2 regions of the Mesorhizobium sp. B2-4-18 genome follow, and region 2 is predicted to be linked to the other one. Evidence: predicted binding sites of a transcription regulator. Region 2 holds the regulator's gene; the other holds the start of a gene.

The links. The regulator PhoB, encoded in region 2, activates phosphate uptake and scavenging genes when phosphate is short. The targets are predictions, from matches to a motif close to TGTCATNNANCTGTCAT.
Positions count from the first base shown of each region.
Region 1: the regulator PhoB is predicted to act here: its motif matches at 10,105-10,121, upstream of FJ527_RS17440 (toxic anion resistance protein).

Region 1 covers NZ_VFUW01000006.1:337,857-353,866, reverse strand. Annotated here, with positions in the region: gene parC (DNA topoisomerase IV subunit A) at 1-191, shown strand, start outside; gene FJ527_RS17480 (AI-2E family transporter) at 457-1,665, shown strand; gene FJ527_RS17475 (DMT family transporter) at 1,675-2,571, opposite strand; gene FJ527_RS17470 (arginyltransferase) at 2,703-3,461, opposite strand; gene FJ527_RS17465 (RDD family protein) at 3,601-4,071, opposite strand; gene sthA (Si-specific NAD(P)(+) transhydrogenase) at 4,274-5,662, shown strand; gene FJ527_RS17455 (hypothetical protein) at 5,664-6,773, opposite strand; gene FJ527_RS17450 (5-bromo-4-chloroindolyl phosphate hydrolysis family protein) at 6,773-7,390, opposite strand; gene FJ527_RS17445 (substrate-binding domain-containing protein) at 7,402-8,931, opposite strand; gene FJ527_RS17440 (toxic anion resistance protein) at 8,985-10,064, opposite strand; gene FJ527_RS17435 (TCR/Tet family MFS transporter) at 10,199-11,362, opposite strand; gene FJ527_RS17430 (TetR/AcrR family transcriptional regulator C-terminal domain-containing protein) at 11,475-12,095, shown strand; gene FJ527_RS17425 (alpha/beta hydrolase) at 12,123-12,782, opposite strand; gene FJ527_RS17420 (OpgC family protein) at 12,984-14,180, shown strand; gene FJ527_RS17415 (substrate-binding domain-containing protein) at 14,199-15,275, opposite strand; gene FJ527_RS29320 (hypothetical protein) at 15,440-15,583, shown strand; gene FJ527_RS29315 (hypothetical protein) at 15,643-15,792, shown strand; gene FJ527_RS17410 (DUF423 domain-containing protein) at 15,808-16,010, opposite strand, start outside.
Region 2 covers NZ_VFUW01000003.1:59,425-75,434, reverse strand. Annotated here, with positions in the region: gene pstB (phosphate ABC transporter ATP-binding protein PstB) at 1-386, shown strand, start outside; gene phoU (phosphate signaling complex protein PhoU) at 412-1,119, shown strand; gene phoB (phosphate regulon transcriptional regulator PhoB) at 1,139-1,828, shown strand; gene FJ527_RS07410 (ROK family protein) at 1,831-3,066, opposite strand; gene xylF (D-xylose ABC transporter substrate-binding protein) at 3,331-4,371, shown strand; gene FJ527_RS07400 (sugar ABC transporter permease) at 4,610-5,959, shown strand; gene FJ527_RS07395 (ATP-binding cassette domain-containing protein) at 5,970-6,794, shown strand; gene FJ527_RS07390 (CHASE domain-containing protein) at 6,935-8,557, shown strand; gene FJ527_RS07385 (YMGG-like glycine zipper-containing protein) at 8,649-8,894, opposite strand; gene FJ527_RS07380 (hypothetical protein) at 8,977-9,303, opposite strand; gene FJ527_RS29260 (hypothetical protein) at 9,468-9,644, opposite strand; gene FJ527_RS07375 (sensor histidine kinase) at 9,778-10,812, opposite strand; gene FJ527_RS07370 (DUF1328 domain-containing protein) at 11,000-11,164, opposite strand; gene FJ527_RS07365 (response regulator) at 11,371-12,165, opposite strand; gene FJ527_RS07360 (NepR family anti-sigma factor) at 12,383-12,586, shown strand; gene FJ527_RS07355 (RNA polymerase sigma factor) at 12,591-13,142, shown strand; gene FJ527_RS07350 (response regulator) at 13,188-13,568, opposite strand; partial or broken gene FJ527_RS07345 (Crp/Fnr family transcriptional regulator) at 13,710-14,469, shown strand; gene FJ527_RS07340 (DUF883 family protein) at 14,589-14,915, shown strand; gene FJ527_RS07335 (hypothetical protein) at 14,926-15,402, shown strand; partial or broken gene FJ527_RS07330 (HWE histidine kinase domain-containing protein) at 15,426-16,010, opposite strand, start outside.

The DNA of each region.
Region 1 (16,010 bases), on a different contig from region 2:
TGCAGAAATACAAGGACGGCGGCCTGCTCGACCTCAAGCCGTTCACGCTGGAGACCGGTCTCTCCTGGCAGGATTCGGCCGACCGTACCTTCACCCGGTCGCGCGAGGAATTGGCTGAATGGATCGGCGCCCGGGCGTCGGCGGGACGGATGGTGCCTAAGGGATTCCCAAGGACTGGGAAGTTCGGCTAGAAGCTGCCGATCTCCTCCCTCGTGGGGGAAATGGCCGGCTGGCCAGAGGAGGCGCTGTCCCGCCAGCGCATCAAATGGCTGGCTACACCTCTCGCAGTTCTCGGTCCTTAAGGTCAGATCAGGGTTCACGCCCCCCTCTGTCCTGCAGGAGATTCCCCACGAGCGGGGAGATTGGCAGCTGCGCCATCACCATTTGGAGTATCGTCACGATTGCTGCACTATATCGGTGCATAACTGACCGGATGGGCCGGGGAGAACAGGGCGTTTGAAGGAAGCAAAGATCCAGAAGCCGGAACGGCAGCAGCGCCTCTTCGGGCTGTCCACACCGCTTCGTTCGGCCGTCATACCGCCGCTCTCGGCGGCGCGCTGGCTGCTGGTGCTGATCGTTGCCGCCGGCGTCTATTTTTTCCACGGCTTCCTGTTCCCGGTGCTGGCCGCCCTCGTTATCGCCTTCGCCAGCTGGCCGCTCTACCGACGGCTGCTGGTCGGCGTCGGCGGCAACCGAACCATCGCCGCCACATTTGCCATCCTGTTCATCCTGGCCTTCCTGGTGATACCGATCGCACTTGCCGGCACCTACGCCATCAACGAGGTGCGCGAATGGGTCGGCTGGGCGATAGAGACCAACCGCCACGGTGCGGTGACGCCGCACTGGATCGCCACCCTGCCTGTGGTGGGTGAGTGGCTGAACGAGCAGTGGACGACCAATCTCGGCCATCCCGGCGGCATCGGCGAACTGATCCAGCTGGTCAGCGGCGCCAATATAGGCAGCATCTACCGCGGTGCGCTCGCCGCCGGCGGCAGCGCTTTCAGCCTCTTTCTGACGCTGCTGTTCATGATGATCGCCCTGTTTTTCGCCTATCGCGACGGCGAGAATTTCGCCGGCCAGATCGACCGCCTCGGCGAGCGCATCCTGCCCACCCGCTGGGAACGGATCTCGCGCGTCGTGCCGGCGACCATTTCCTCGACCGTGACCGGCATGACGGTAATCGCCATCGGCGAGGGACTGGTGCTGGGCATCGCCTACTGGCTGGCTGGTGTGCCGTCGCCGGTGACGCTCGGCGCGCTGACCGGCGTCATGGCGCTCATCCCCGGCGGTGCGCCATTGTCCTTCACATTGGTCTCGATCTACCTCGCCGCCAGCGGCTCACCGATGGCCGGCCTGGCGCTGTTCATCTGGGGCACGGTCGAGTTGTTCGTCGTCGACAAGACGTTGCGCCCCAAGCTCGTCGGCGGCCCGATAAAACTGCCCTTCCTGCCGACCTTTTTCGGTTTGATCGGCGGCGTCAAGACCATGGGTTTTCTCGGCCTGTTCATCGGCCCGGTGCTGATGGCGCTGCTGGTCGCGATCTGGCGCGAGTGGCTGCGCGAGGTGGAACTGGCCGACGAGATCGTGCCGCCGAATGAAATCGAAGCCGGTCCACAAATCGAGGTCCTGCCCGAACCCAGCGTGGTCAAGAAAGCCAGCGCCTGAATCTCCACTCTACGCCGGATGGTGTACCGCGAGGTCGCCGCGGCGCTTGCGCCCATCATGCAACTGCCAGAGCGAATGGGCGACGAGCGTGACGATCAGGATGCCGCCGCCGATTAGGCTGTTGCGGGTCGGCGTCTCGGCAAAGATCATCCACACCCAGATCGGCGCCAGCACGGTTTCGAGCAGGTAGAACATCGCCACTTCCGGTCCTGAAATGTATTTCGGCCCGGCGGCGAGGCAGAAGAACGAGATGGGCATAATGACGGCGCCGTTGAAGATGATCCACCATGGCGCGTTTACGTGAAAGCCTTCGCCGCTCACCATGAAGGCCGCCAGCCCAAGCGGCAGAAGGACGCCGATCAGCGAGGTGAATCCCATGTCTTTGCCGCTGGCTCGCGAGAGGGTGATGGCCACCGCGATGAAGAAAGCCGAGCACAGCGCCATGAAATCACCGAACAGCTTGCCGCTGCCAACCGAACCGCCGACGATGACCAGCACGCCGAGGATCATGACCAGCATGGCCGCGATCGTCACCGCTCCCGGCCTTTCCCGTAGGAATATCCAGGACAAGAGTGCGGCGAAGACGGTGTTGAAGGCCAGGATGAACACCAGGTCGGCGGTCGAGGTGTGGAAGACCGCGGTAACGAAGGTGATCGAGGTCAGCCCATAGCATATCGCCACGATCAGCCCGGACCAGCCGGGGATAAGCGGCGGGACATTCCGGCTCAGCGCGCGCCAGACCGACCAGATGATCATCGCGGCGATGAAGGTGGTTCCGGTTCGCAGCAAAAGGATGGTCCACGCGCCGCCATCCGCAAGGCGGATCAACGGTATGTCGACGGTCAGTATCAGTCCGCCGATGGCGGTTATCAGAAGGCCCTTCTGGTGATCATGGTGAGAGGACATGCAGGAACTTTCGCAATTGAATTGCAGGCGGCCGGTCGGCGCAAGCGCGCACTCTCTCCAGCCGAGCGGCTGAAAGACCAGCATCCCCTGCCTTGAAACAGTTTAAGCGTGGATCGGGGGAAAACTCAGCGTCAGACCGCTTCGTTGGTATAGCGCTCCCAGCCTTTTGGGCCGAGATGCTCCTGCGGCATGAAGCGCATCTTATAATTCATCTTGCGCGAACCATTGACCCAGTAGCCCAGGTAGACATGGGGCAGCCCCATCGCCTTGGCACGGGCGATATGGTCGAGAATCATGAACGTGCCGAGCGAGCGGCTTTCGAAATCGGGATTGAAATAGGAATAAACCATCGACAAGCCGTCGGCCATCTTGTCGGTGAGCGCCACCGCTATGAGTTCACCTTGGCCTTTGCCGGTGATGAAGGTGTCGGGTCCGCGCCGCCGGTATTCGATCACCTTGGTGTCGACATGGGTATCCTCGACCATCATGGCGTAGTCGAGCACCGTCATGTCGGACATGCCGCCGCGGCGGTGGCGGGCATCGAGATAGCCGCGAAACAGTGAATATTGTTCGGTCGAGGGCTCGGCGTTGTGCATGGCGCCGACGAGGTCGGAATTGTGCTGCAGCACACGCTTCATGTTGCGGCTGGCGGTGAACTCCTGTGCCAGGATACGCACCGACACACAGGCGCGGCAGGTCTCGCAGGCTGGTCTGTAGGCGATGTTCTGCGAGCGCCGGAAGCCGCCTTGCGTGAGCAGGTCGTTCATCTCCGAGGCCTTGTCGCCGACCAGATGCGTGAACACCTTGCGCTCGAACTGGCCGTCGAGATAGGGGCACGGCGACGGCGCGGTCAGGAAGAACTGCGGCGACTGGGTCGGGTGCTGCGTCATCGAGCCTTGGAAACACTCCTTCGAATCGCTCTACCTTTGGCTCCGGCGGCGAAAAATTCAACAGGATTGTGAAGGTGTGGGCAACTCAACACCTTCACATTTGCGCTCAAGGGGGCTGCGGCTTTGCTTCAGGGCGGTTTCAGCGGCCGGTGCGGCTGACGACAGTGCCGAGCAAAAGATCGTGCAGCGTGCGCTTGCGGTCCGAGAACAGGGTCACCAGCAGGACCAGCGGCGACAGGATGACGTTGCCGGCCCAGAACAATACGGAATGGACGACCGCGGTCAGCCCGTCGATGCGGGTGCCGTCGAGACGGTCGAGGCGGATGCCCATCATCTTCATGCCCGTGGTGGCCTGGTCGGCGCTGCCCAACGTGTTCCAGATGTAGAGGATGGCGACTGCCGGCACCAGGACGCCGAACAGCATCCAGCCCAGGCCGAGGGTCAAGAGCCCGAGGAAGAACACCAGGATGGCCACCGGAATGCTCAGCAGGCCAACGATGAGATAGTCGAGCACGAAAGCCAGAATGCGCCTTGTGCGCACGCCTTCAAAAGCCCTGACATCGTCGAGCCGGGTGTTGATGATTTCGCCGTCGAGAACGCGAGCGTTCATGTCATTTCCTCGTAACAGGGGCCTGCTTAGCCTGCGCCACCGCACCAGAAATGGTGAAGGCTCATGGTGGAATCAAGATCGGACCGTTTCGCCGCGGCGCCAGGCGGGACAGAATGGGCTGAGGGTCCGAAGCGGTTGAATTTGCAGCACGGATGGCGTTAGCTTGCTGCGGCGCAACAAGACGCCGAGGGGACGGGGCAATATGGACTACGACATGCTGGTCATCGGCAGCGGCCCTTCCGGCCGCCGCGCTGCCGTGCAATCGGCCAAACTCGGCAAATCGGTGCTGGTGGTCGACCGGGGCCGGCGCCTTGGCGGCGTCTCGGTGCACACCGGCACCATTCCTTCCAAAACGCTGCGCGAAACGGTGCTCAACCTCTCGGGCTGGCGCGAGCGCGGCTTCTATGGACGCGGCTATCGGGTCAAGCAGGATATCTCGGTCGGCGACCTGATCGAGCGCCTGCACAAGACGCTCGACCATGAGGTCGAGGTGCTGCAGCACCAGTTCATGCGCAACACGGTCAAAAGCGCGCGCGCGGCGGTGAAATTTCTGGGCTCCAACAAGGTCAGCCTGACATCGGACAATGGCGACTACAGCGAAGTCGGTTTCGCCAACGCACTGATCGCCGTGGGCACCAGGCCGCATCGGCCGGCCGACGTGCCCTTCGACAAGACCCGTGTCTTCGACAGCGACGAAATGCTTGAACTCGACCGCCTGCCACGCACGCTGACGGTGATCGGCGCCGGCGTCATCGGCGTCGAATACGCCACGATCTTTTCCGCGCTCGACGTACCGGTGACGCTGGTCGAGCCGCGCAACTCCATCCTCGATTTCGTCGACCGGGAGATCGTCGACGATTTCATCCACCAGATGCGCGACCGCGGCATGACGATAAGACTGGGCAGCGCGGTCAAGGAAATCCGCTCCAAGCCGGATGCCGCCGAAGTGGAACTGGCCGATGGCCGCACCATCCGCTCCGAAGTCGTGCTCTACGCCGCCGGCCGCACCGGCAATGTCGGCAGCCTCGGCCTCGACGTGGTCGGCATCGAAGCCGACTCCAGGGGCCGCATCAAGGTCGATCCCCAGACTTTCCAGACCAGCGTGCCCAACATCTACGCGGCCGGCGACGTCATCGGTTTTCCAAGCCTCGCCTCGACCTCCATGGAGCAGGGCAGGGTGGCCGCCTGCCATGCTTTTGGCGTGACCCTGCCCGCGCCGCCGGAGACCTTCCCCTACGGCATCTACGCGGTACCGGAGATATCGACGGTCGGCCAGTCCGAGGAGCAGGTGCGCCAAAGCGGCGGCGCCTATGAGGTTGGCGTCGCGCGCTTCCGTGAGACGTCGCGCGGCCACATCATGGGCGTCGACACCGGCTTCCTGAAGCTGTTGTTCTCGATCGAGACGCGGCGCCTGCTCGGCGCGCACATTGTCGGCGAGGGCGCCACCGAACTCATTCATATCGGCCAAGCGGTGATCAATCTCGGCGGCACGGTCGACTTCTTCGTCAACAACACCTTCAACTATCCGACGCTGGCGGAAGCCTACAAGATCGCCGGCCTCGACGCCTGGAACAGGATGGGAAGAGGGTAGATCAGCCTTCCAACTGCGACAGCAGCGCCAGCATCACGTCGGCAGAGGGCATCGGCAGCACCGCCTCGATTTCCGCCGGCCGCACGCCGGCGATCGCGGCATCGGCGCCGCCGCTGACGGTGCCGAGCGGCCCGCGAAAACCGTGTTTCGACCAGGCAAGCTCTTGCAGCTTTGGGCTGGTCAGCGCCTCCAGCAGCCTGTCGACCGCGGGGTCGACGACGATCAGCGGATGCGCCGAATAGACGGTTGGCCTGGGGTAGAGAATCTCGGGCTTGGCGCCCATGCCGGCCCGCACCCTTTGCCAGCGCGCGGGATCGGCGAGCGCCCATTCCACCAGTTGGTTCTCATAACCCACCACCATCGGCTCGGCGCCGAGACCGCCGGCGATGTACTGGTCGAACAGCTTTCCCGACGAGGACGACTTCAGCCCCATGCTGCGGAAGATCGCCTTGGCCTGGTCGCCGTGCTGGGCAAGCAGTTCCTGGGTCGCCACGTCGCCGCTCATCAAGCTGAGCACCAGGCCGGCGAACATGAAACCGGAGTTGGAGCGGTTGGGATCGGTGGAGACGATGCGGGCGCGGCCATAAAGCTCGTCAATGCCGAGATCGGCCCAGTTCTTGCCGGCCAGAATGGCCTCGAGCAAGGCCTTGAGATCGAGCTGGTTGTAGCCGCCCTTGGCGGCGACCGTGACCAGCCCACTCTTCTTCAGCCCTTCGACTACAGGTCCCCAGGTGTAGACGACGATCGGGGAGTTGAGCACGACCTGGTCGTTGCGGATCGAGACACCGCTCTTGCGCGCGAGGTCGACCATGATCGAGGAAGAGGGCCACAGGAATTGCGGTTTTTGGGTGAGCAATGCCGGCTCGCGCACCATCTCCACGGAACCGGCGACACGCGCATCGAGTTCCAGCCCGTAGCCGCCAAGCGCATGCACGACGTCCGGATCGGCCAGGAATGCCTGCTTCTCGCCGCCGATGAAGCCGAACAGATGCGCTTTGTTGCCAAGATAGCCACGGAACTCGGGACGATCCTTCAGCGTCAAATAGCCGCCGGTGCCGGCAGCGGCGGCACCCAGCAGACCCAGTCCGAAAGCGCGGCGCGAAATGGCCATCAGCGTCCGATATCCTCTTTCAACGACTCCTGAATGAGTCGCAGGTCGACGTCGAGCGTGCCGAGTTCGCTGTCGGCCAGGCTGTCGGCGTAATGCACGAAGGCGTCCTGAAGCTTGGTGATGACGGCGCCGACATTGGCGAGCCGGACCTGGCTGGGTGCACGCCGGTTCGCCAGCGTCGCGTAGCCTTCCGCCACTTCCGCCGCCTGCGGCAGGTAGTAGGTGAGGAAACGCCGCACCGAGGGCGCGGTTTCCGGCTTCGTCTCGACTTTCGAAATCACGTCGGCGGCGATGTCGGACAGGTTCTTCACCTTGGCCTTCATGTCCTTGTCGGCGATCGAACCGGCCGTTGCCGACAGCCGGTCCGCGGCTGGCTGCGCTTGCGCCAGGAGTTCGCGGGCGAAGGCCACTTTGCTGCCGCTGAGCGTGCTGAGGTCGAGCCCTTCGAAAAGCTGTCGCGGCGCCAGCACGAACACCAGTCCGGCAAAGACGAGGGCCGCGATGATGGCCGACACCAGGAACGGGAACTGGGTCAGAAAACCCAAGCCGACAAGCAGCACCGCAGATATCACGCCCGCCGCGATCCAGTTCCAGTCATTGCCGAACAAGCCACGCATCCCGGCAGGCTCTAATTGTAGCCGCGCGCGGCGCGGAAGGCGCCGGCCAGATCGCCGCTGCCATCGAAGACCCGTGCCGACGTCGCCTTGGCGAGACTGTCGAGCTGGCTCTTGTCGGCGTCGCCGAAGGTAACGCCGAAGACCGGCACGCGCACGGCGGCGTTGCGCCAGTGAGCGAGAAACAGGTCCGCGCCGCCATCGGTGCGGCCATCGGTCATGATGACGATGGCCGGGAGGTATTTCGAAAGGTCCGCCGTGGCAACGATCTTCTGCAGGGCCTGGTCGGCACAGGCATACATATCGGTGCCGCCGCCGGCGCGTTGCTGGGCAACGTCCGCCAGCAGCTCGCTCTGGCCCGCCGAGTCGCCTTTCGCCTCGAATGTGTCGCGCACGACAGCGTCGAAAGGCAGCACGAAGATGCGGTCGGACGGCGTCCATTGCACCAGCACCTCGCTTGCCTTTTCCGGCGTGAACAGGAATTGCGCGGCGGCCTGCAACTGTTTCTCGCCCTGGTCTTCCATCGAGCCGGAAAAATCGAAGCACAGCGCCGTCAGCGAAGGCTTGCGCAAGGCCTCCTGGTAGAGGTCGAGCGCCTTGCGGATCACGGCCGGCTCCGGCATGCGGATCGACGTCACCAGCTTGCCGGGATCAAAATTCCAATCCGGCTCGGCGGCGGCCTGGATGGCCGCGCCGCCGAGCGGCAGCCGCCGACCGGTATCGGCGATGCGTTTGCGTGCCGCGTCCGACTGCAGATAGGCGAGAAGGTCGGTGAAGAATTTTTCGACATCGGCTCCGCGTCCATGATCGATGAAACCCAGCGGCGAGTCGCCGACAGCGACGCCGTCGGCCGGATAGATGGCATAGAGCGGCTCGTTGCCCATCTGCTTGAGTTTGTCGTTGGTCTCCTTCAGCGTCGCCTCGTAGTTCCACATCGCGTCGTAGACGGTGCCCTTGCCGGCGCTGTCGACGTAGAGATCGGCGAGCCAGCCCGACGAACCGGACGAGCGCTCGACGCCTTGCAGCAAGGCACTTACCGCATCGTGCACGGCGGGATTGTCGAGGTCGCCCGGCTCGATCACCTGCTTGCCGCCGAGCGCGCTGGACAGCATGGCGAGATAGGCGCTGGCGCCCGAATTGGACTGCGTCGCCGACGTCATCAGGAATTTCAGCTTGCCGTCCTTCACTGCGGCCAGGATGTCCTTCATGAAGACCGGCTTGCCGACCCAGCCGAGTTCGGTGGCCTTGGATTTGCGCACGCCCAGAATCACCGGCATCTGCGCGATCGACGTCAGGTTGCGCACCTTGCGGCCGCTGTCGAACAGGTCGACCCAGACACTGGAGGCCGGCCAAACCGCATCCTTGTCGAGGCCGCCAGGCTTTTGCAGTCCGAGCCCGATGTCGAGCGAGCCTTGATAGGAAATGGTGCAGGTCGCGCCTTGCTTGGCGCAGAATTCCTGGACGATCGGCTCCAGCACCGTATTCTCGGAGCCGGAGACGATCGAGAATTTGACTTGGCTGGAATTGCAGGCCGTCAAAAACATCGCGAAGGCGAGCAGCAGAACGGACGTCAGCGTCTTCGGCATGGCGGTTCCGATCAGGACTGGGTCAGCGCTTTCTTCAAGTCGATCGTCATCTGGTCCATCTGTTTTTCGGCGTCGGCCCGCTTCTGGCGGCCCTCCTGCTGGACTTTCAGCACGCCTTGTACCGTGTCTATGAGATCGCGATTGGCCTGCGCCAGCGTCTCGACGTCGACGATGCCGCGCTGCGCCTGTTCCTCGACCGAAATCGCCTGGTCCTTCATCATTTTCGACGTTTGGCGGATCATCTCGTTGGTTGCGTCGGTCACGGTCTTTTGCAGTTCGAGCGCCGACTTCTGGTTGGTCAGCCCAAGCAGGATGACCATCTTCTGCTTCCATGCCGGCACGGTCAGCGCCGAGGTTGCTTGCAAATTCTCGATCAGCGTCTCGTCGCCCGACTGGACGATGCGGATCTGCGGCAATTGCTGGATGCCGAGCTGGCGCGCCTGCACCAGGTAGAAGATCCGCTTTTCCAGGCGGTCGAGCGCCTGCACGGCGTCCTGATAGGTTTGCGCCTCCAGCGTGCCTCCAGTGTCGCCGCTAGCGGTATCCGCCGCGGCCTTCAGCTTCGGCAACTCGTTGGCGCGGTAGTCATCGACGAATTTCTTGCCGGCCTGCACATAGGCATCGAGCTTGAGGATGGAGCCCTTGGTCTGCTCATGGAGGTCGTCGAGCACGGCAATGTCGCGCCGCAGCGTGTCCTTGTGACGGTCGAGTTCAAGGCCGATGCGATCGATCTGTCCCGCCACGTCCTCGTATTTCTCCTTGAAGCGCTCGAGCCGCGCCTTGAACGAGGAGAACAGGCCGCTGAGGAAACCCTGGTCCTTGAGCGAGGCCGGATCGAGATTCTTGGCCTTCATGATGATGTCGGTCAGGAGATCGCCGGTGTCGCCGAGGTCCCGGTTGCGCAACTGGGACAATATCTTGTCGGCATAGTCGCTGACTGCCTGCTGGGCACGGTCGCCATAGACAGAAATGCCGGCACGGTCTCTGACGTCGATCGTGCTTTCGATTCTGGCGATGTCGGACGGATCGGCTACGATTGCCGGCAATGTCGAAGTGTCGTCGAGCAGAGTGATGCTGTTCTTGTCGGCCATGCAGACTTCCCCTCGGTAACAGCATCTCGATAGGTAATCTGTGACAGTGATATGTCGCCGCTGTGGAAAACGGTAGTCCGAGGCCGTTTTCGGCGGTGAACAGTGCCGTCTTCCGGCCTAGCGTCAAGAAATATCTATTCGGCGGCCTCCCGCACGGCTGGAGATGACCCGGTTCGCAGGAGCAATGGCAGGCACAGCACATAAAGCGCCGCCCCCGCGATCCAGACTGTGCCGGGAAAGACGGTGCGCGTGCGGAAATAGAGCATGGCGATGATGAAGGGCCCGAACACCGAGACCAGGCTGGTCATGCTGGTGAGCACGCCCTGCAGCCGTCCCTGATGGTCGGCGCCGACGCGTGAGGTCAACAGCGACTGCAATGCCGGAGCTCCGATCCCGCCGAGACAGAACAGCGGCAGCAGGGCGAAGGCCATCCAGCCCTGCCAGGCCAGCGCTATCGATATATAGGCCGTGCTGTCGGCGAGGATGGCGATGATCAGCGCTGCTTTCTCGCCCCAGCGCTCGGTGATCGGCCCGGCAACAAAACCCTGGGCTCCAGCATGGAAGAGCCCGAACAGCGCCAACGAGATGCCGACGGTGAACAGGTCCCAGGCGAATTTGCCTTGGACATAGAGCACCCAGATGGTGCCGCCGACTTCGCCGACCAGGGCAAGAACGGCGAAGGCACCAAGCAGCGGCAAAAGGGCCGGGAAAGTCAGCGCCCAACGCAACGGCGCCAGCGGGTTGAAAGACGGCATTTCGCTTGCGCCGCCCGCGCGCTTCGGTTCCGGCAGCAGGAAGAAAGCCAGTACCAGGTTGATCCCGTTGAGTGCTGCCGCAACCAGGAAGGGCGTGCGTAGCCAAACGTCACCAAGCAGGCCACCGAGCGCCGGACCGGCTATGAAGCCGACGCCAAAGGCGGCGTTGAGATGGCCAAAACCCCGAGCACGACGATCCTGGCTGCTGATATCTGCCATGTAGGCGGAAGCTATCGCCATGCTGGCGCCGGTGACGCCCGCGATCAGCCGGCCAACGAACAGCAGCGGCAGTGTTGGCGCGAAGGCCATGAACAGATAGTCCGCCATCGATCCCGTGAGCGAGACGAGCAAGACCGGCCGACGGCCGTAGCGGTCGGACAGGGCGCCGAGCAGCGGCGAAAAAAGCACCTGCATGGCGGCGTAGGCCGACAGGAAGGCGCCAAAAATCCAGCCGATATCGTCGACATGGCCGACCGTGCGCAGCAAGCCCGGCAGCACCGGCATCATCAGCCCGACGCCCACGGCGTCCAGTGCCATCGCCATCAGGACGACGAGATAAGCTCTTTTCACGATCGGACTCAGGAATTTATCGTTGATAAGGAAGGTTTATCACTGATAAATTCACGGCGCAAGCTGGAGGACCAGACGGATTCGCATGAAACTGGACAAGACGATGATCGTCGACGAAGCGCTAGGCTTGCTCAACGAGGTTGGCATCGATGCGCTGTCGACCCGCCTTTTGGCGCAGCGGCTCAAGGTGCAGCAGCCGGCACTCTACTGGCATTTCAGGAGCAAGCGCGCCTTGCTTGACGCGATGAACGAAGAGATCTTGCGGCGCGGCCATCGGCATCGAACACCACGGCTCGGCGAGACCTGGCAGGATTTCGTGCGCAAGAATGCCCGCAGCTTTCGCAGCGCCCTGATTGCCTATCGCGACGGCGCGCGTGTCCACGCCGGCACGGAAGCGGATCCGCAAGAGCTCGGGCACTTCGAGCGGCTGCTGGAATTCCTGGCGGGCGAGGGCATGGCGGCGATTCCAGCCATGGAATTGCTGATGACGGTCGGCCGCTACACGGTCGGCTGTGTCACAGAGGAGCAAGCCGAATATCCGTCAGGTCCGGGGCGTGGCGAAGCGCTGGATGCCGCGGCGCATGATCATCCGCTCTTGCGCGAAGCCTTGGTGCACTACCGTGCCGGCGGACACGAGGCGCTGTTTGAAAGCGGGCTCGCCCTGCTGATCGCCGGGGCAGAAGTTCGAATGGTGGCCGAACGCTGATTGGGCAGCGAGCGGTCGCAAAGGCGGTCAGCCTCCCTGTGCCGCTCCGGCCAGCCATCGCTCGACAATCGCGGCGTCCGGGTCGCCGATTTCGTGGCCTGATGGAACGATCCGGGCGTCGATCTCGCTACCGTGCCGGCTGAGCAGCGTCACCAGCGCCAACGCGAAAGGCCCGTAGGTCTCGTCCGCCGCCCCGGCAATGATCAGCGTCCGTGTGCCCATGAGGTCCGTTGAAGGCACCTTGTCGAGCACCGGCATTGGCCTCAGCAGCGCCGCGCTCCGGACAATGCCGGGATGGAGCAGCATCAGGCTCGAAACCAGATTGGCGCCGTTCGAATAGCCAATGAATGTCGCGTGGGCGAGATCGAGCCCATGGCGCGCGGCGACTTCGCTTGCGAATGCCGCGAAGGCGGCGGTTTCGACACGGATGCTTTGCTGGCCGAAGCGCGTCGGCGTGATTCGCTCGAACCAGCGAAAACCGTCCTCCTGCGGGATGCGGCCCCGTACCGCGATCAGGGTGGCGTCGGGCGCGATGCGCCTCGCCAGCGGCACCATGCTTGTCTCGTCGATACCCGATCCATGCACCAGGAACAGGAACGCGCGGCCGCTTTTGCCGGCACCGAGGAGGCGATAGGGAAAGGCTAGATCCAGCATCAGAGGGCTATTTTCGACACTGGCGCCAGTCATACCACATCCCATTGATTATATGAGGTTTCGCTCAATTTGCCGGCTTCAAAACGCAATATTTTCATGCTCCGCGAAAGTTGATTGAACCAGGCTCATTCCGGCCCGTTTCTGCGCCGATACACTCCCTGTGGGAGAAATCGAAGCGGTGCGTCGGGGGTCGCATTGCTGGACATGAACAACCAGCTTTGAGGCCTTTTGTCGATGACTACCCCTGTTTCGCCAGATCGCGATTTGCGTATCTTGGAACGCGACACGCGTATCGATGTGCTGCGCGCGCTGGCACTGCTCACCATCTTCGTCGACCATGTGCCGGGCACGGCTTTCGAGACCCTGACCTACAAGAATTTCGGTTTTTCGGACGCGGCCGAGGCGTTCGTGCTGATATCAGGCATTTCGGTCGCACTCGCCTACGGCACAAAGTTCCGGCCGGGTGGCCGGCTTCTGGCGACCTTGAAAATGTGGCGGCGGGCCGGCGTGCTCTACGTCGCCCACATCGTCACGACGATGGTGGTGATGGCCCTGTTCTGCGCCGTGGCGGTGTTTGCCAAGCGGCCGGAACTGCTGACGCTCATCAACATCGAGCCCTTGATGAAAAACACGCCGCAAGTGCTGGTCGGCATCGTCACGCTCGGCCATCAGCTCGGCTATAACAATATCCTGCCGGTCTATGCGGCGCTGCTTTTGATGGCGCCGGCGTTCGTCCTGTTCGTCAGCTCCAGGCCCGTCGCGGCGCTTGTCGTGTCCGGCACGCTATGGCTGGTTGCCGGAATTTGGGAGATCGCTCCGCCCAATTACCCCGAGCCCGGTTTCTGGTTCCTCAACCCGTTGTCCTGGCAGTTCCTGTTCAACATCGGCCTTGCCGCCATGCTGCATGTCAGGCGCGGCGGTGTCATTCCGGTCAACCGCTGGCTTGTCGGCGCGGCCGCGACCTATGTGCTGGCGGCTCTGGTGTGGGTGCATAGCCCGCTCTGGGGACAGATAACGTGGTTCAACCTGCCGGTGGTGATCGGCGGCTTCGACAAGACCTTCCTGTCGTTGCCGCGGCTGTTGCACATCCTGGCGGTCAGCTACCTCGTCGTCGCCCTGCCGACGGTGTCAAACCTGTTCCGCACCAGCCCCGACCATCCGCTGGCCATACTGGGCAAAAGATCGCTGCCGGTCTTCATCGCCGGCACGGTGATCGCCATGGTCGCGCAGGTGATGAAGCTGATCAATCCGGGCGGGCTCGTCTATGACAGCCTGCTGATATCGGCCGGCATCGCCATGCAGTTCGCGCTCGCCTTCTATCTCGAATGGCTGTCGACCATCGGCGGTTCGGGCAAGGCCCGCACGGCCCAAACGGTTCCCGCGCCGGTTCGTGCGCCTTTGGGGACTGCCATGGCAAGAGCCAATCGGTAGGCGGTTCGGCCGTGCGGTTCAGCCGCGTGGCGAAGCCGTCGAGGCTCGCACGATCAGTTCGACCGGCAGTTGATGCCGGCTGACCGGCCCGTCGCTCTCCAGGATCGCCCTGACGGCAAGGCGGCCCATCTCGGCAATCGGCTGGGCGATCGTGGTCAATGGCGGCTCGGACACCGCTGCTTCCGGAACACCGTCGAAGCCGACGATGGAAACGTCGTCAGGCACGCTCAGCCCGCGTGCGCTCAGCCATTCGAGCGCCACCAGGGCTATTCTGTCCGACATGGCCAGAATGGCGGTGGGCGGCGTGTCGGAGGCGAAGATGGTCTCGAGCCCCGCCTTCGTGCTCGCCACGTCGTTGGCGGTCTCGTAGACAGGCACTTTGGTTATGTCGACGCCAACCCGCGAAAGCTCCCGGAGATAGCCGGTGAGGCGGTCGCGCGTTCCGGCATAGGTCGCCGCCCGAACCTGTTCGGCCGAAACAAGGCCCGTCCTGTTGTCGGCGAAGGGCAGGGCCATGACGGCGAAGCGGCGATGGCCGAGATCCGTGAGATGGCGGGCCGCCATGCCGGCGCCGGCGATGTTGTCGACTCCGATCGCGGCGACCGAGCCGTCCTCGGAGTCGAGGTCGAGCGCGACGAAGGGCAGCTTGCGCTCACGTGCCAACTCCACCAGGCGCGAGCCACCTTCGATGCAAAAGACGATGAAGCCGTCGACCAGAGCGCTCTGGATGTTCCAGGCAAGCTGCTCGTTGTTGGCGGCCGAGACCAGGGAAATGCCGGCTCCGGTCGCATCGCAAGCTTGCGAGATGCCCGCCATCATGACGCGCGCAAACGGATCGTCGAAGAAATAGGAGAGGGGCTCGGCGGTGGCCACGCCGATGGCGTTGACCTTGCCGGCCCGCAGCAGCCTGCCCTTTGGATCGGGGCCGCCATAACCCATTGCCTCGGCCGCGGCGCGAACCCGTTCGCGGACTTCCTCGCGCACGATCTCGGGGCGGCTGAATACGTTGGACGCGGTGCCGTGCGAAACACCGGCGGCCTTGGCGATGTCGGCCAGCCGTACGGGTCGTCGATTGCCTGCGGTGAGTGACGCCATTTGTGCGTGCCTCCTGACATCCATGTAGCACGTTCTTCCGCCGCATCTAGTATTTTCGTTGGATCGATTCAAATTTTGCTTGACCTGCGCCGGTTTCGATCCTAGATTTGAATCGATCCAAGTGGCAGCTTGTTCTGTTGAATAGCCAAAAAGGGAGGAGCGCCATGCATCCCGTCAACTACCTGTTCGCCGACATCTACCGCAACGACTGGAATATCGGGTCAGCCACCAACAAGGCTAGGCATCGTGGTGAGACGGGCCCATGGGTTCGCGATCTTCGCTTCTTGGTGGCGCGCAAGCGGAGCTGATCAAACCGGCTTTTTCGCGCCCGACGATTGGATCGATTCAAAGACAAGGAGGATGAGTCATGCATCCCATCAAGCATCTGTTCGAAGATATCTACCGCAACTACTGGGGCATCGCACCGGCCACCGAGCGACCGGAAGCGCGACGGCGGGTGAAACCTGCTGTTGGCGGCCGTGCCCTTTGGGTCCGCCCGGAACGCCGCCGGGATTGACCTCAAGCAATCATTTCAGGGTCGTGGACGTGCCACGGCCGAGATCGCTATCGCCAGCCAGCCTGCAATGAGCAGGGTGCCGCCGATCGGCGCCGACATCGGAAACAGCCTTGAGCCCCAGAAATCGCGGGCGAGAAGATCGCCCGCGAAGAGGAGCAGCCCGGCGAGCAGAACGAGGCTGGCGATGCGCAGCCAGCGGTTCGCGCCGATAAGGCCGA
Region 2 (16,010 bases):
TCGAGCAGGCGTTGAAACGCGCCGCGCTGTGGAACGAGGTCAAGGACAAGCTCAATGCCAGCGGCCTCAGCCTGTCGGGCGGCCAGCAGCAGCGGCTTTGCATCGCCCGCACCGTGGCGGTCAAGCCGGAGGTCATCCTGCTCGACGAACCGGCCTCGGCGCTCGACCCATTGTCGACCGCCAAGATCGAGGAATTGATCGACGAGTTGCAGGCCGACTACACGATCGTCATCGTCACCCACAACATGCAGCAGGCCGCGCGCGTCTCGAAGCAGACGGCTTTCATGTATCTGGGCGAGCTGGTCGAATTCGACAAGACCGAGAAGATCTTCACGTCGCCTCGCGAGAAGCGCACGCAGGACTACATCACCGGCCGCTTCGGCTGATCTCACGCATACGAGGACCAGGATCATGGCCGAACACACAGTCGCAGCCTTCGACGAGGATCTCGGACAGATCAGCAAGCTGATCAGCGACATGGGCGATCTCGCCGGCACGATGGTCGGCGGCGCCACCAAGGCGCTGCTGAATTCCGACAACGCGCTGGCACAGCGCGTCGTCTCCGACGACGCCATCATGGACGCGCGCCAGCGCGAACTCGATGATCGCGCCATCACCCTGATCGCCAAGCGCCAGCCGATGGCCGACGATCTGCGTCATGTCGTCGGCTCGATCCGCATGGCGGGCGATCTCGAACGCATCGGCGACCTTGCCAAGAACATCGCCAAGCGCGTCGGCTCGGTCGGCCTCACCGCCACGCCGCGCGACTTGTCGCATTCCATCGACTCCATGGCGCAGCTGGTGCTGATCCAGGTGCAGGGCGTCGTCGAGGAATATGCGGCCGGCGATGCCGCCGCCCTCGCCAAGCTCAGGAATGACGACGAACGCATCGACGTCAAATACACTTCGGTCTTCCGCGAACTCCTGACTTACATGATGGAGGATCCCCGCAACATCACGGCTTGCACGCATCTTTTGTTCTGCGCCAAGAATCTCGAACGCATCGGCGACCATGTGACCAACATCGCCGAGAATGCGTATTATGTGCTGACCGGCACGCAACTGCCCGCCAACCGTCCGAAGCAGGACGAGACGGCGATGTCGGTGCCGGCGGCTTGACGGCAGGGATGATCGATCGATGATCGCGCCACGCATCATGGTGGTGGAGGACGAGGAGCCGCTGGGCGTGCTCCTCCGCTACAACCTGGAGTCCGAGGGTTACCAGGTCGAGGTGGTGACACGCGGCGACGAAGCCGAGATACGCCTCCAGGAAAACGTGCCCGACCTGCTGGTGCTCGACTGGATGGTGCCGGCGGTTTCCGGCATCGAACTCTGTCGGCGCCTGCGCATGCGGCCCGAGACGGAGCGATTGCCGATCATCATGCTGACGGCGCGCGGCGAGGAGAGCGATCGCGTGCGCGGCCTCTCGACCGGCGCCGACGACTATCTGGTCAAGCCGTTCTCGACGCCGGAATTCATGGCCCGGGTCAAGGCGCTGCTGCGCCGCGCCAAACCGGAAGTGCTGTCCAGCGTGCTCAAGGTCGGCGACATCGTGCTCGACCGCGAATCGCACCGGGTCTATCGCAAGAAGAGCGAGATCCGGCTCGGACCGACCGAGTTCCGGCTACTCGAATTCATGATGCGCCATCCTGGCCGCGTGTTCTCGCGCAGCCAGTTGCTCGATAATGTCTGGGGCGAGACGATCTACATCGACGAGCGCACCGTGGATGTGCATGTCGGCCGCCTGCGCAAGGCGGTCAACAATGGCCGCATGCCCGATGTGATACGCACCATCCGTGGCGCAGGCTACGCAATTCGCGAGGATTGAGATCAGGCCACGTTCTTGCCGGATCTCACCTGCACGCCCGGCGCGAAAATCTCCTGGTCGACGAAGGTGAGCGCGCGCATGGCGCAGCCCTCGCGGATCAGCGGCAATTCGTTCGGCTCTGTATCGAAGGAAATCGACGTCGAATGCTGGCCGCCGGCGGTCTGGGCGATGGCCTCGCGCAAGGCCGGCTCGATCAGATCGAAGGCGGCGGCGCTGACGCCGACCATCGCAACCGGCGCCGGATCGATCAGCGCGAACAGGCTGCCAAGGCCATAGCCCAGCGCCTCGCCGGCCTTGCGATAGGCCTCGCGCTCCGGTCCGTCTCTTTCGCGCGCCGTAGCCGCCAATGCGCGCATGTCGGCGTCGCTGACGTCGACCGGTTTGGCGTCCTCACCCATCTTTCCTGCATTACGCCAGATGGCATAGTTGCCGGCATAGGCCTCGACGCAGCCGCGCCGCCCGCAGCGGCAGAGCGCGCCGCCCGGGCGATGGATCATGTGGCCGAACTCGCCGCCGGAGGAATGGGTGCCGGTGAACAGCTCGCCCTTCAGCACCAGGCCCATGCCGATGCCGTGCGAGAGCAGGATGGCGATGAAGTCGTCGCGGTAGCGCTCGGGGTCGCGCCAGCGCAGCGCCACAGCCATCATGTTGCAGTCGTTCTCCATGGTGGCGGGGATGCCGAATTCGGCTTCGAGTATGTCGGCGAAGGCAATGTCCGTCTGTGGCGTGATCGGCGACCACAGCATGGCGCGCGCCTCGGTGTCGGTGATGCCCTGGATCGCCAGCGCGATGCGGGCGATGCTGGCGACGTCAAGGTCGGGATCCTCGAGGCAGCGCCGGACGATGGCCACGCATTCGCCGATCAGCGCCTCGCGCGACATGGTCAGCGTGTCCAGCCGGCGCTGCTCCTCCGATATCACCTGGCCGGCGTAGTCGATGACGGCGACGGAGAGGAAATTCAGCGACAGCACCACGGTCATGACCGCCGCGGCCTCGGGGTTGAGACAAAGGCCCACCTGCGGCCGGCCGCGTTTCAGTGAGCCGGCCTCGTTCGGCTTGCCTTCGCTCAGGATACCTTCGCCGATCAGGTCGGCTGATATCGCCGATATGGTCGAGTGGCTCAGGGCGGTGGTGGCGGCGATCTCAGTGCGCGAGGGCTGGCCACCCCGGCGCACGGCTCCAATCACCATTGCGCGGTTGCGCCGGCGCAGATCGTCGTGGCGGATTCCGACCGACATGATTTCCTCCCCGTCGCCGCGGTTCTTGACGCCCCCTCGAACACCTCCGGCAACGGGTCGAATACTGGCAGAAGCGGCTAGGGCTGTCATTTATTTATTGCGGGGCTCGAAAAAAGGCTTCCGGCACCTCAAAATCCGTCAGAATCGATGTTGACAGTGTTCCGGCGATGGACGAGTGTTTTTTCGAGGCTCGAAAAAATAGGGCCTTTGTGCCGGCCTTAGGGCCAGTTTGGTCGCGCCACACGCGGGCGCAGGGAGGATATAATGAAGAGATTCACAGTCGCCATTCTGGCGGGTGTCGCCATGTCGCTGACGCTGGCGTCGGTCGCGCAGGCGAAGGGCAAGGTCATCGGCGTGTCGTGGTCCAACTTCCAGGAGGAGCGCTGGAAGACCGACGAGGCGGCCATGAAGAAGGCGATCGAGGCCGCGGGCGACAAGTACATTTCCGCCGATGCGCAGTCCAACCCCGGCAAGCAACTGACCGATGTCGAGAGCCTGATTTCGCAGGGTGCCAATTCGCTGATCATCCTGGCGCAGGACGCGTCGGCCATCGGCCCGGCGGTACAGAAGGCGCTCGACGAGGGCATCCCGGTCGTCGGCTATGACCGCCTGGTCGAGAACAAGGACGTCTTCTACCTGACCTTCGACAACAAGGAAGTCGGCCGCATGCAGGCCCGCGAAGTGTTCAAGGTGAAGCCTGAGGGCAATTACGTCTTCATCAAGGGCTCGGGCGCCGATCCGAATGCCGACTTCCTGTTCTCGGGCTCGATGGAAGTGCTGAAAGCGGCCATAGACAGCGGCAAGATCAAGAATGTCGGCGAAGCCTATACGGACGGCTGGCTGCCCGCCAACGCCCAGAAGAACATGGAACAGTTCCTCACCGCCAACGACAACAAGGTCGACGCCGTGGTCGCCGCCAATGACGGCACCGCCGGCGGCGTCGTCGCGGCGCTGACGGCGCAGGGGCTCGCCGGCACCGTGCCGGTCTCCGGCCAGGACGGCGACCACGCCGCGCTCAACCGCATCGCGCTCGGCACCCAGACCGTATCCGTGTGGAAGGACGCGCGCGAACTCGGCAAGAACGCCGCCGAGATCGCCTCGCAACTCGCCGACGGTAAGAAGATGACCGACATCGCCGGCGTGAAGGACTTCACGACGCCTGGCGGCAACACCGTAAAGTCGCTGTTCCTGACCCCGGTGGCCATCACCAAGGACAATCTCAACCTCGTCATCGACGCCGGCTGGATCAAGAAGGACGAAGTCTGCACGGGCGTTGCCGCGGGCAGCGTCGCGGCCTGCAACTGAGCTTGATCGCCTGAACAGTCGGAAGCGCCGCGGCGTGGAACGGTCAGTGTTCTGAACACTGGCCGTTCCAATTTCCTTGTTTTCGCAATTCCGGACGAAAAACCGCTACGCACTTTTCCCGGAATTGCTTCCAAGCCGCGGCGTTTTCCCAACAAGATTTGTGTTTCCGCCGTTGGCGGCTAACTTCTGGGCTCTGGTCCGGCATCCGCGTCAGGCGGCAAGCCGCTGGGAGGACATCATGACCGACACGACCGCAACCTCGCAGGCCGATACGGCGCGTGCGTCGGAACTCGGCGCGGTCGCGCGGTTCCTGAAGGCGACCGAGATCGATACCCGCATGCTCGGCATGATCGGCGCGCTGCTGCTGATCTGGGTCGCGCTGCATGTGATTTCGAGCCTGCGTCTTGGCGTCAATCCGCTCGATTTCGACAGCCGCACGTTTCTCACGCCACGCAATCTGTGGAACCTGTCGGTGCAGACGTCCGCGGTCGCCATCATGGCCTGCGGCATGGTGCTGGTCATCGTCATGCGCAACATCGACCTGTCCGTCGGTTCCGCCGAGGGCTTGATCGGCATGGTCATGGGCTTTGCGCAGGTACATTTCCTGGTTCGGTTCGTAGGACTTGAACTCGGCAACCCATGGATCTGGGTCCTGGCACTGGTCATCGGTCTGGCGCTCGGGCTTTTGATCGGCGCCTTCCAGGGCTTCGTCATCGCCTATCTCGAAGTGCCGGCCTTCATCGTCACGCTGGGTGGCCTGCTGGTCTGGCGCGGCGCCGCCTGGTGGGTCACGTCAGGCCAGACGGTGGCACCGCTCGACGCCACGTTCCAGCTTATGGGCGGCGGACCGGCCGGATCGATCGGCGCCACCTGGAGCTGGGTCGTCGGCATCGTCGCCTGCCTGGCCGTCGTGTTCGCGCTGTTCAACGGGCGGGTCCAGCGCAAGCGCTTCCGCTTCCCCCTGCGGCCGATCTGGGCCGAGACGCTGCTCGGCGTCGTCACCTGCGCCGTCATCATGGGCGCGGTCTGGCTAGCCAACTCCTATCCATGGCCGATCGGGATCGTGAACCGGTACGCGGCCGCCAACAACACCGTGCCGGAGGGCGGGCTGTTCATCGCCCACGGCATCGCCATACCGGTGCTGATGGCGGTCGCCGTCGGTCTGGTCATGACCTTCATCACCAACCGCACCCGTTTCGGCCGTTATGTCTTTGCTATCGGCGGCAATCCGGAAGCGGCCAATCTCGCCGGCATCAACACGCGCTGGATCACCATGAAGGTGTTCATGATCATGGGCGTGCTGGCCACGATCGCCGCCGCCATTTCGTCGGCCCGGCAGAACTCGTCCACCAATGTGCTGGGAACATTGGATGAGCTGCTGGTCATTGCCGCGGCCGTCATCGGCGGCACCTCGCTTGCCGGCGGCTCGGGAACCATCATCGGCGCCATGCTCGGTGCATTGCTGATGCAGTCGCTGCAGTCGGGCATGGTGCTGCTCGGTGTCGATTCGCCGTTGCAGAGCATCGTCGTCGGCGCCGTGCTGGTCATCGCCGTCTGGCTCGACACCGTCTATCGCAAGCGGGTTTAGGGATACGACCATGGCTGACAAAACCGCTCCCGTAAGGGCCCTCACAACTGCGCCCACTGGCACGCCGCTGGTCGACATGCGCAACATCTCGATCGCCTTCGGCGGCATCCGCGCCGTCGACGACGCCTCGATCGATCTTTTCCCCGGCGAGGTCGTGGCACTGCTCGGCCACAACGGCGCCGGCAAGTCGACGCTGATCAAGATCCTGTCCGGCGCCTACAAACGCGATGCGGGCCAGATCTTCGTCAATGGCGAGGAGGCAGCGATTTCCAACCCGCGCGACGCCAAGAAATACGGTATCGAGACGATCTACCAGACGCTGGCGCTGGCCGACAATGTCGATGCCGCCGCCAACCTGTTCCTCGGCCGCGAACTGATGACCGCCTGGGGCACGCTCGACGACGTCGCCATGGAGGCCGAGGCGCGCAAGGTGATGGGGCGGCTCAATCCCCGCTTCCAGCGCTTCAAGGAGCCGGTGATCAAGCTGTCAGGCGGTCAGCGGCAATCGGTGGCGATCGCCCGCGCGATCCTGTTCAATGCCCGCATCCTGATCATGGACGAGCCGACGGCGGCACTTGGGCCCCAGGAAACCGCCCAGGTCGGCGAGTTGGTCAGGCAGCTCAAATCCGATGGCATCGGCATCTTCCTGATCAGCCACGACATCCACGACGTGTTCGAGCTGGCCGACCGTGTCTGCGTGATGAAGAATGGCCAGGTGGTCGGTACCGCCCGCACGACTGACGTCACGCAGGACGAGGTGCTTGGGATGATCATCCTGGGCAAATGTCCTCCAGGTGCCATACCGGGGCCGGGCGCGCTGAAGATCGCCGCCTGAGGCCGGTCAGGCCGCTTCGGGCACGCCCCGTTGCCGGTCACGTGATATGCCAGTGATCACGATGGTGTGGCCTGACCATTGTGTTGGCCCGGCGACTTGCCCATAAAAGGTCCTGTTTTGCTCATGGACCGCATCATCCGTTGAAGAAGCTTTTTCCAATCGTCGCGTTCATTGCCGTTGCACTGATCAGCATGACCATGGCGGGGTTCGCTTATTTCGCGACGCAGGAAGCCGCCCGCATCAAGTTCGAAGGGGCGGCCGATGACGCCCTCAACCGGATCGAGAGCCGCATCGACCTGCACCTGTCGCTGCTGCGCTCGACACAGGCCCTGTTCGACGCACGCAACGGCGATATTTCCCAGAACGAGTTCAAGGCATTCTTCAAGGCGCTGGATGTCGACAACAATTTCGCCGGCCTGCGAGGCATCGGCTTCCTGCGGCTGGTCAGGACGGGCGACGAGGCAGCGGTGGAACGCGACACCCTCCACGATTTCGGCGCCAGTCATCCGGTCTATCCGGATACGACGCAGGCCTGGCGCACGCCGATCGCGCTTTTCGAGCCGCTCGATCCGTCCAACCAGACCATCATCGGCTACGACATGTTCAGCGAGCCGGTGCGGCGTGCGGCGATCGAAAAAGCCATGGCCGACGACCAGCAGCATGCGAGCGGGCTGGTCCAACTCGGCCAGGGCACGGGCGTGGCGCAGACTTTCACTGGCTTCCTGGTCTATGTGCGGCTCAATGTGGAAACGGCACCGGAGGTCATCAACGCATCGCGGTCCTCGACCGCCGGCTTTCTCTATGCGGCCTTTCGGGCCCGGGACCTGTTCCAGATCGCGCTCAGCCGTGCGCCGCTGCTGCCGGTCAACACCGAGATCTATGATGGAGCGGTGAACGGCGACAACCTGTTGTTCCGCTCGGAGACGCCACCGGCCTCATCCCTGGGAGACCGGCTGCTGGTCACCCGCAAGATGACCGTGGCCGGACGCCCGTGGACCGTATTGTTCAGGCCAACCAGCGCCTTCTCGCAACCCTCTTCGCGCGCCATCCCCGTGATGCTGGGGCTGTTCGGCCTGCTCCTGGCAGGCGCCATCGCGCTGGTGGCGCGCTATCAGGAGCGAGCCTATGACGCGGTGTCGGCCTTGCACGAGACGACGGAAAAAAGCCTGCTCGAAAAGGACCTGATGCTGCAGGAGATGAAGCATCGCATCAAGAACTCCATCACCAGGGTGCTGGCGATCGCGCGGCAGACGGCTTCGCGGGCAACCGACGTCAATGAGTTTTCCGCTTCCTTCTCGGCCAGGCTGCAGGCGATGGCCGCCTCGCAGGACATGTTGACGCGCTCGCGCTGGCAGAAAGCCGACCTTGCCGATCTGCTGCGCATCGAGCTTGGCCAGGTGTTCGGCAAGGAACTGCCGGACGGGCTCCTGTCAGGCCCGGAGGTGCTGCTCGATGAAACAACGACGCAGGCGCTTGGGCTGACCTTTCATGAACTCGCCACCAACGCGCTGAAATACGGCGAAGCCGGCAATTTCGTTGGCGCTCTCAAGGTGAACTGGTCGCTGGAAGGGCGGGGGCGCGAGCGGACGCTGGCGCTGAACTGGCGGGAGGCGGGGAAGAAGAGGGTAGAGGCGCCATCGCGGACGGGATTCGGCACCAAGCTGATCGATCTCAATGTCACGCGCGAGCTGCGCGGCACGATCAGACGCGATTTTCAGGCCGATGGCCTCAAGGTGGAAATCAAAATTCCACTGGCCGGCTGAAACCCACCCGTCAGCGGCCCTAGCGGCCGACTCCCAGCCACGAAAATCCGGAGGCCCCTGGGCCTCCGGATTTTGACTTGTTATCGCTGAATCAGTTGCAGCGGGCCGTGTAGATCCGGCCGCGATGGTCGCGATACTGGCAGTAGCCGTTGCGCAGGTTGCGAACCAGCAGGCCGGAGCCGGCACCGACGGCCGCGCCGATCAGGGCACCCTTGCCGCCGCCGACCAATCCACCCACGCCCGCGCCGATCAAGCCGCCGCCGACGACGTCCTGCTCGGTCGTGGTGCAGCCGCTGACGGCAACCACCGCAACCATGGCAATAAGTATTTTCCGCATAGAGTCACTCCTCACTTGTGTCCACACTTTGGTAAGCTCCAACCGCCATTTAGCACGAAACGACGGCCTTTGCTGCTGCAATTTATTGTTGGCTAAGGTCGTCTTTTTCTGGGCGGTTCGTGTTAGATGCCATGACGAGGTTGGATATGGCCAACGAAGCGTCAAGACTACCATCTGGCCGCACCTTCCAGACAATCTGATCATAGTCGTCCTCCAAGGCGGGATCGACCGCGAGGCATTTGGCGACGACATGCTGCGCCTGCCCCCGCACGTCGCCCATCGCGAAGGGGCGCTCTGCGGTGCATTCGTCAGCAGTCGCAAAAACACTGACAGGGACCTGCAATTCCCGGCATTCGGCCATCGTGTTCGAGCAGCCGATCACCAGCAGCAACGCGGCTATGTGTTCCATGACAGATGTTCCTCTGGCCGCATTAACGGCCGGCATCGTCAAAAAGTTCCTGTCATTCCAACAGCGTTACGCGAATAGTTCGGAGAAAACCGCGGCTCCTCACGATGCGGCGTTGGCCTGCCCGGCGACTTCAACTGGCGCGACGGAGAGGAGAGCAGATTTAGTCAGGTCAACTGCCAGAAAATGGCCAGCACCATGATCGCGGCCGCGGCAAGAACGATCCCCTTCATCAACCCCCTACCTGCTTCAGGGAGTGCCTCCATGGAGGGTTCGGATTCCAGAAATTCGCCCATCGAAATACGGGCGGCTTGTTCCAATCTGTTCATGTCGGCAATCGTCAAGACATTCCTCCCGTACCGTGCTTCGAGCCTGCCAACAATCTCCGAAAGCGGGGCAGGTTCCGACGGTATCTGGGAAAAACAGCATCCGCGCTTATGGTGAACAGCCGGTTAAGGATTGTTGTTTGCCACGCTCTCACTGCGTCTCGAAATTGCTGTGCGGCACGACAAGGCGATATTCGAGGTGGCTCTCGCCGATATCCAGGTTTGCGGTTCCATTCAGGGATGCCGGCACCACCCGCTCCAACGCGACGCTTCCGAATCGCCGTTGACCGCCGCCACCGCGATTGGCTTCTATCGTTTCGGCCCATGTCAGCGACAGCGCAACCTCCCCCGTGGCAGCAGCGTCGAGTTGGGCGGTAACCTCGACGAAGCCATCCGGCCGGGACAGGGCGCCGTAGCTCAACGAGTTGACGGCAAGTTCATGCATCGCCAGCCCGATATGCAGTGCGGCGTTGGGATTGAGGTAAGGATTGGCGCCACGAAAACGGAGGCTGTGCGACGGGTTCGCGCCATAGCGGCCGACCTGGCCCGCCACCAGTTCATGAAGGGCTGCCCCTCGCCAATTGGAGGATGTCACCAGATCCTGGGAGGAGGCCAGCGACTGCAGCCGGCCGCGGAAGCGCGTCAGGAAATCGCCGATGCCGTCGGAATAGCGACCGGTCTGGGTCGCGATGCTCTGGATGATCGCCAGGAGGTTCTTCGAGCGATGGCTGACTTCCCGCAGCAGCGTCGTCAACGTCTGTTCACGCCGCTTTTGCTCGGTCGTCTCGACCATGGTGGTGACGACGCCCTGTACATCGCCATCGTCGCCTCGGTCGGCATCGACCCAAATCTGAAACCAGCGAACGCCATTCTCGACCGGGACACTGATTTCAAGGCGCTGGGGATTGCCGGTCGCGATCACATCGCGCTTGGCGGCGCCGATGCGGTCGGTCTGCGCCGTCGGCAAAATGCCGTTGCCATCGACATCGTCGGAGGCCCACGGGGCGCGCATGTTGCGGGCCCATACGGTCTTCATCTCGCGATCCTGATAGAGGACGGAAATGCCGGCATTGTGGAGCGCGTGGAGAAGAGCCCGGCCAAGCTGCATGCCGCTCTCGGCGGGGTGCATGGCGATCACTTCATCGCCCCGTGCGCCTTCCTCTCTATCTGAAGTCCTCGAGCGCATCGGTCAACCTGTCCACCCCAACTCAGACTGAACCGCTCACCTGCCACATCGGTTCCAAATGAATCGGGATAACCACCCTTCCTAAAGCGGTCCGCCGGACGGCGTCCAGTAAAGGACACCGCCCGGCGGTGGCTGGAAACCGTTTGAGGGGTGCGGCTTCCAGTGTTCCTCTATTCAGTCGCCAGGCTCACGCCCGTCTGAAAAGGCCGGCCAAAAGCGAAATGACCAGGAATGCGAGGAAGATGAAGAACAATATCTGCGCGATACCGGCGGATGTGCCGGCGATACCGCCGAAACCAAGCGCGCCGGCAATAATCGCCACGACGAGAAATACGAGCGCCCAGTAAAGCATGGTTCATCTCCTTCCAATGATACGGTGAAAACGTGGGTAAATGCGGTTTGTTCCACCATTCGCCGAAAAAGCCGATGCTTGCAAACCGTTCCAGGCAGCGCGGGCTGGAAATTCGCTGGCGGCCGATCCGGCTTGTCAAGAAGGCCACCGAATGCATCGCACCCAGTGGCCTTTTATGTCCTTGTCCGGCTCGCGGAGGCCGCGATTTATGCAGCGGCCTTGGCCTGCCGGTCGAAGAAGAGCGCCTGGCTGATCAGCGCCTTCACCATGTCGGGATTGAACGGCTTGGTCACGAGGAAAGCAGGCTCCGGACGCTCTCCGGTCAGCAGACGCTCGGGAAAAGCGGTGATGAAGATTACCGGCACCGATGTCGACGAGAGGATTTCGTTCACCGCCTCGATGCCCGAGCTGCCGTCGGCGAGCTGGATGTCGGCCAGCACCATCTTCGGTCGGGTCTTGCCGAACATCGTCACCGCTTCGGCATGGGTGCGCGCCGTGCCCACCACCCGATGGCCGAGGCTCTCGACCATCTCCTCTATATCCATGGCAATGAGCGGCTCATCCTCGATGATCAGCACGTCGGTCGCCACCTGACGGGAAATCTCGTTGCTTGCCTGGGCAAGCAGCTCGGAGAACTGCTGGTCGCCGACATCGAGGATCTCGGCCGCCTCGTCCTCGCTGAAACCTTCGACGGCAACCAGCAGGAAGGCCTGGCGGGGAAGCGGCGCGATCGCATTGAGATTGGCGGCCGCGCGCTGTTCCCAGCCCGCCTGTGTCTGCTCTTGCGGAACGCGGATGGCAACCGATGTGAAGAGCTTGGCGAAAACCTTGTATAGTGCGATCCGGTCACTCGACGCCTCGGGGAAGATGTCGACATCGGCAATGATCGCCTCAAGCATCGCGGCGACCAGCGCGTCGCCGCTCTCCTGCGATCCCGAGACGGCACGCGAAAAGCGCCGCAGGAACGGCAGATGCGGAGCGATGGTGGCGGACAAGCTCATAATAGACGTCTCCCTCAGATGACGCGTTGAACGGATTCCAGGCTATGCCGATTGCAAGCCCCGTGGGAAACAACGCCGCTTTTCTGAAAAAGTTCCGCCGATATGGAACGAATCACCGGCAATGGCGTTTTAGTGCCGGGATGGGCAACCAGACGAGGGTGCCGCTTGCCTTGTGTTGTGTTGTGAGCGGCTTGAGTTCTGGGAAATAAAGGGCGAAATGAAGGACATGACCAAAGATATTCTGGCTGGCGTCACGGGCAGGCGCCGGAACGGCGACGGCGATCCGTTAGGGCCGAATTCCGAAATCGGACGCAAACTCAAACAATATTACGACGAGCTGGTCTCCGACAATGTGCCGGATCGCTTCGCCCAGTTGCTCAGCCAACTGGAACAGGCCGAACCCGCACAGAAGAAGGACTAGGGACATGGCAGCGGTCTCCCAAGGCTTCAAGACCGATCTGCTTGGGGCGATCCCGAGCTTGCGGGCCTTTGCCGTGTCGCTGACGCAGAATGCCGACAAGGCCGATGACCTCGTTCAGGAAACGTTGGTCAAGGCCTGGGACAAGCATGAAAGCTTCCAGCCCGGCACCAACCTCAAGGCATGGCTTTTCACGATACTGCGCAATGAATTCTATTCGCAAATGCGCAAGCGCGGTCGCGAGGTGCAGGACAGCGACGGCATCATGACGGCCCGGCTTGCAGTGCACCCGGCCCAGCACGGCCAGCTCGACCTCAAGGATTTTCGCGGGGCACTCGAGCAATTGCCGGAGGACCAGCGCGAAGCCATCATCCTGATCGGCGCATCGGGTTTTTCTTATGAGGAGGCCGCCGAAATCTGCGGGTGCGCGGTCGGAACGATCAAAAGCCGCGTCAGCAGGGCCCGCACGCGCCTGCAGGAAATCCTGAAAATCTCAGGTGAGGACGAGTATGGCCCCGACGCGATCTCGGCTCAGGTCACGGGAACGGCTGCGCATTGAAATGCGGGGCCGCATAACGGCGATTCGGACGTTGTCGCGTCAGTCTCAGCCAGGGGAGCCGCGACCATAGGCCAGCGCCACGGCCTCGACGAGGTCTTCGCCCGAATAGGGCTTGGTGACCAGCCTTACCCCCGGGAAAGACGCCTTGATCTCATCCGCATCCGAATAACCGGACGCAAACACGAACGGGACGCCGGTCTCACGAAGGCCCGCGGCAAATTCGAGCGTCGAGGCGCCACCCAGCATCAGGTCGACAATGGCCGCGTCGAAATCCTTCGCGACCTTCCGGCCATCGACCTCGGCCAAATCGCGGGCAACCACCACCTCGCCTGCACCGTGGTCACGGCAGAGTTGCTCGACATCCATGGCGATGAGGAATTCATCCTCCAGGACAAGAATGCGCAATCCATCAAGTAATTGGGGCACAGGCAATTGCTCCTTGAAACGCCGGGAGTCATGATCGCAATTTGGTGTGTTGTCATTTAAAAAAGACATCCGCCGACAGGCCGATCTCGGCAACACGCAAAAACAGACCTGCTCACGGCAGGCATTCGCAAGGGGGTCGAAATGCCGAGCCAGACCGGGCGCTCTTCCTCAAGCCGTCAATACCCCTGCGAGCAATGCCCGTTGCGGTCCCTGCCGGTGTTCCGGGAGTTCGAGAAGCCGGAGCTGGCCTTCATCAGCAAGTTCAAGAAGGGAGAACTCGCGGTCGACAAGGGTGCCACGGTTCTCGTGGAAGGAAGCCACAGCGCGCATCTCTACACGGTGCTGTCCGGCTGGGCGTTCCGCTACAAGCTGCTGCAGGACGGCCGCCGGCAGATCCTCAATTACCTCATGCCCGGCGATCTCATCGGTCTGCAAGGCAGCGTCATGGGGGAAATGCAGCATTCCGTCGAGGCGCTGTCGCCAATGCTGCTTTGCGTGTTCGAACGCGACAATCTGCTCGAGATCTACCGCAACCATCCGGGCCTCGCCTACGACATCACCTGGATCGCTTCGCGTGAAGAGCGGATGCTGGACGAGAACCTGCTCAGTGTCGGCCGCCGCAGCGCAATCGAACGCGCCGCCTATCTTGTCGCCTTCATCGCCAGCCGCGCCAAGGTCGTGGGCCTGAACGGCACGCAGTCCATCCAGATACCGATCACGCAGCAGCACATCGCCGATACGCTTGGCTTGTCGTTGGTTCACACCAACAAGACGATCCGCAAGCTGATGGACCGTCAGCTGATAGTCTGGCGACGGCGGTTGCGGTGTCGTCGACATTGAAGGTCTGAAACAGCTCGCCGGCTGGGAAGGGCTGGCGGAGGGCCGCCGGCCGCTGATCTGACCGCACCTTGCCGGGGCGGATCGGGTGCGCGTGACCGGGTTTTCGGGTAGTTTGTCCCGACATCGGAACCTTGAGACGCAAGGTGCGTTTGAAATCGAGCAATCACAAGGAGTTAAGCAATGGCCACCGTCGCAGGGAAGACAGCCAACGAAGCGCGGACGAATCCGGATCTGGAAGCCGACATCAGGCAGCTGAAGGCCGATATCGACAAGCTCACCAAACAATTGGCCAAGACCGGTGAACACGGCTACGGCACTGCGCGGCGCGCGGCGGCCGAAGGCGTCGAACAGTTGCGCGCCCAAGGGGAGGCCGCCTTCGACAGCTTGCGCGGTAATGCCAGGGATATCGAGGCGCAGATGGTGGCAAGCGTACGCGAAAAGCCGGTGACGTCGCTGGCTATCGCCGCCGGCGTCGGCTTCCTGTTCGCGCTGCTCACGCGTCGCTAGTTCCGCCGAGATGGGACTGCTGGCATCGTTGCTCTCGGGTTTCGCCTCGGGCGAAACCGTGGCCGCCATACGTCGAGCACGGACGGCGGCCATCGTCTATATGCTTGCCGCGCTGGCGGTGTTTTGCGGTATCGGCTTCCTGGTCGGCGCGGCCTATATCTGGGCATCGGCCCGCTATGGATCGCTGGCCGCGGCGCTTGGTTTCGGTGTCGGCTTTCTGGTCATCGCAGGCCTTGTTCTTTTGACCCATCGGCTGATGTCGGGCACGCGGATGCGCCGCGAGGCTAGGCGGCGCAAGACCGACATGAAAGCGATCGGCATTACGGCCGCGCTCGCTGTGCTGCCGGCATTGCTCAAAGGTGGGCTCAAGGGAAAAGGTGGGCTCGGGGTTATTCTTGGTCCAGCCGTGGCACTCGCGGCCTATGCCATCTACCGCGAGAATGTGAAGTCCGACACCGACCACCACCCGGATGCCGGCGAGGGGTAGTCGCGCCAGCGGCCATGCTCACGTCATCTCGACAGATCTTCCAGCGGCATCGATATTTCGGCGAAGACCCCATCGCGCCGGAATTCATGAGTTACTTCGCTCGAAATCACCTTGGCCAGGCTGCGCCGGATGAGGATCGAGCCGAAGCCTTGCCGCTCGGGCGGCGCGACTTCAGGACCGCCGCTTTCGCGCCAGGTGAACACCAGGCGCCTGTCACCATTCTTGCCTTGCGCTTTCCAGTCGAGATCAACCTTGCCTGACGCAACCGACAGTGACCCATACTGCAGCGCGTTGCTGGCCAATTCGTGCAAGATCAGCCCGAGGCCGACGGCCTGATCGGGCGACAGCAGCAGATCGGCGCCCGAGATTGCCAGCCGCGGCTGGGCGGCGTTGTCGAAAGGCCTGATCTCGATCTGGACGAGTTCGCGGATGCCGATACCGCGCCACTCGCGGTCGGACAGCAGACCATGGGCGATACCCAGGGCCTGAAGCCGCGCGCTGAAGGCTTCGAGGAATTCGCTCGGCTGGCGGGCATGGCGCACGGTCTGTGTCGCCAGCGCCTGGACCGTCGCCAGCGTGTTCTTGACCCGGTGGTTGAGTTCACGCAG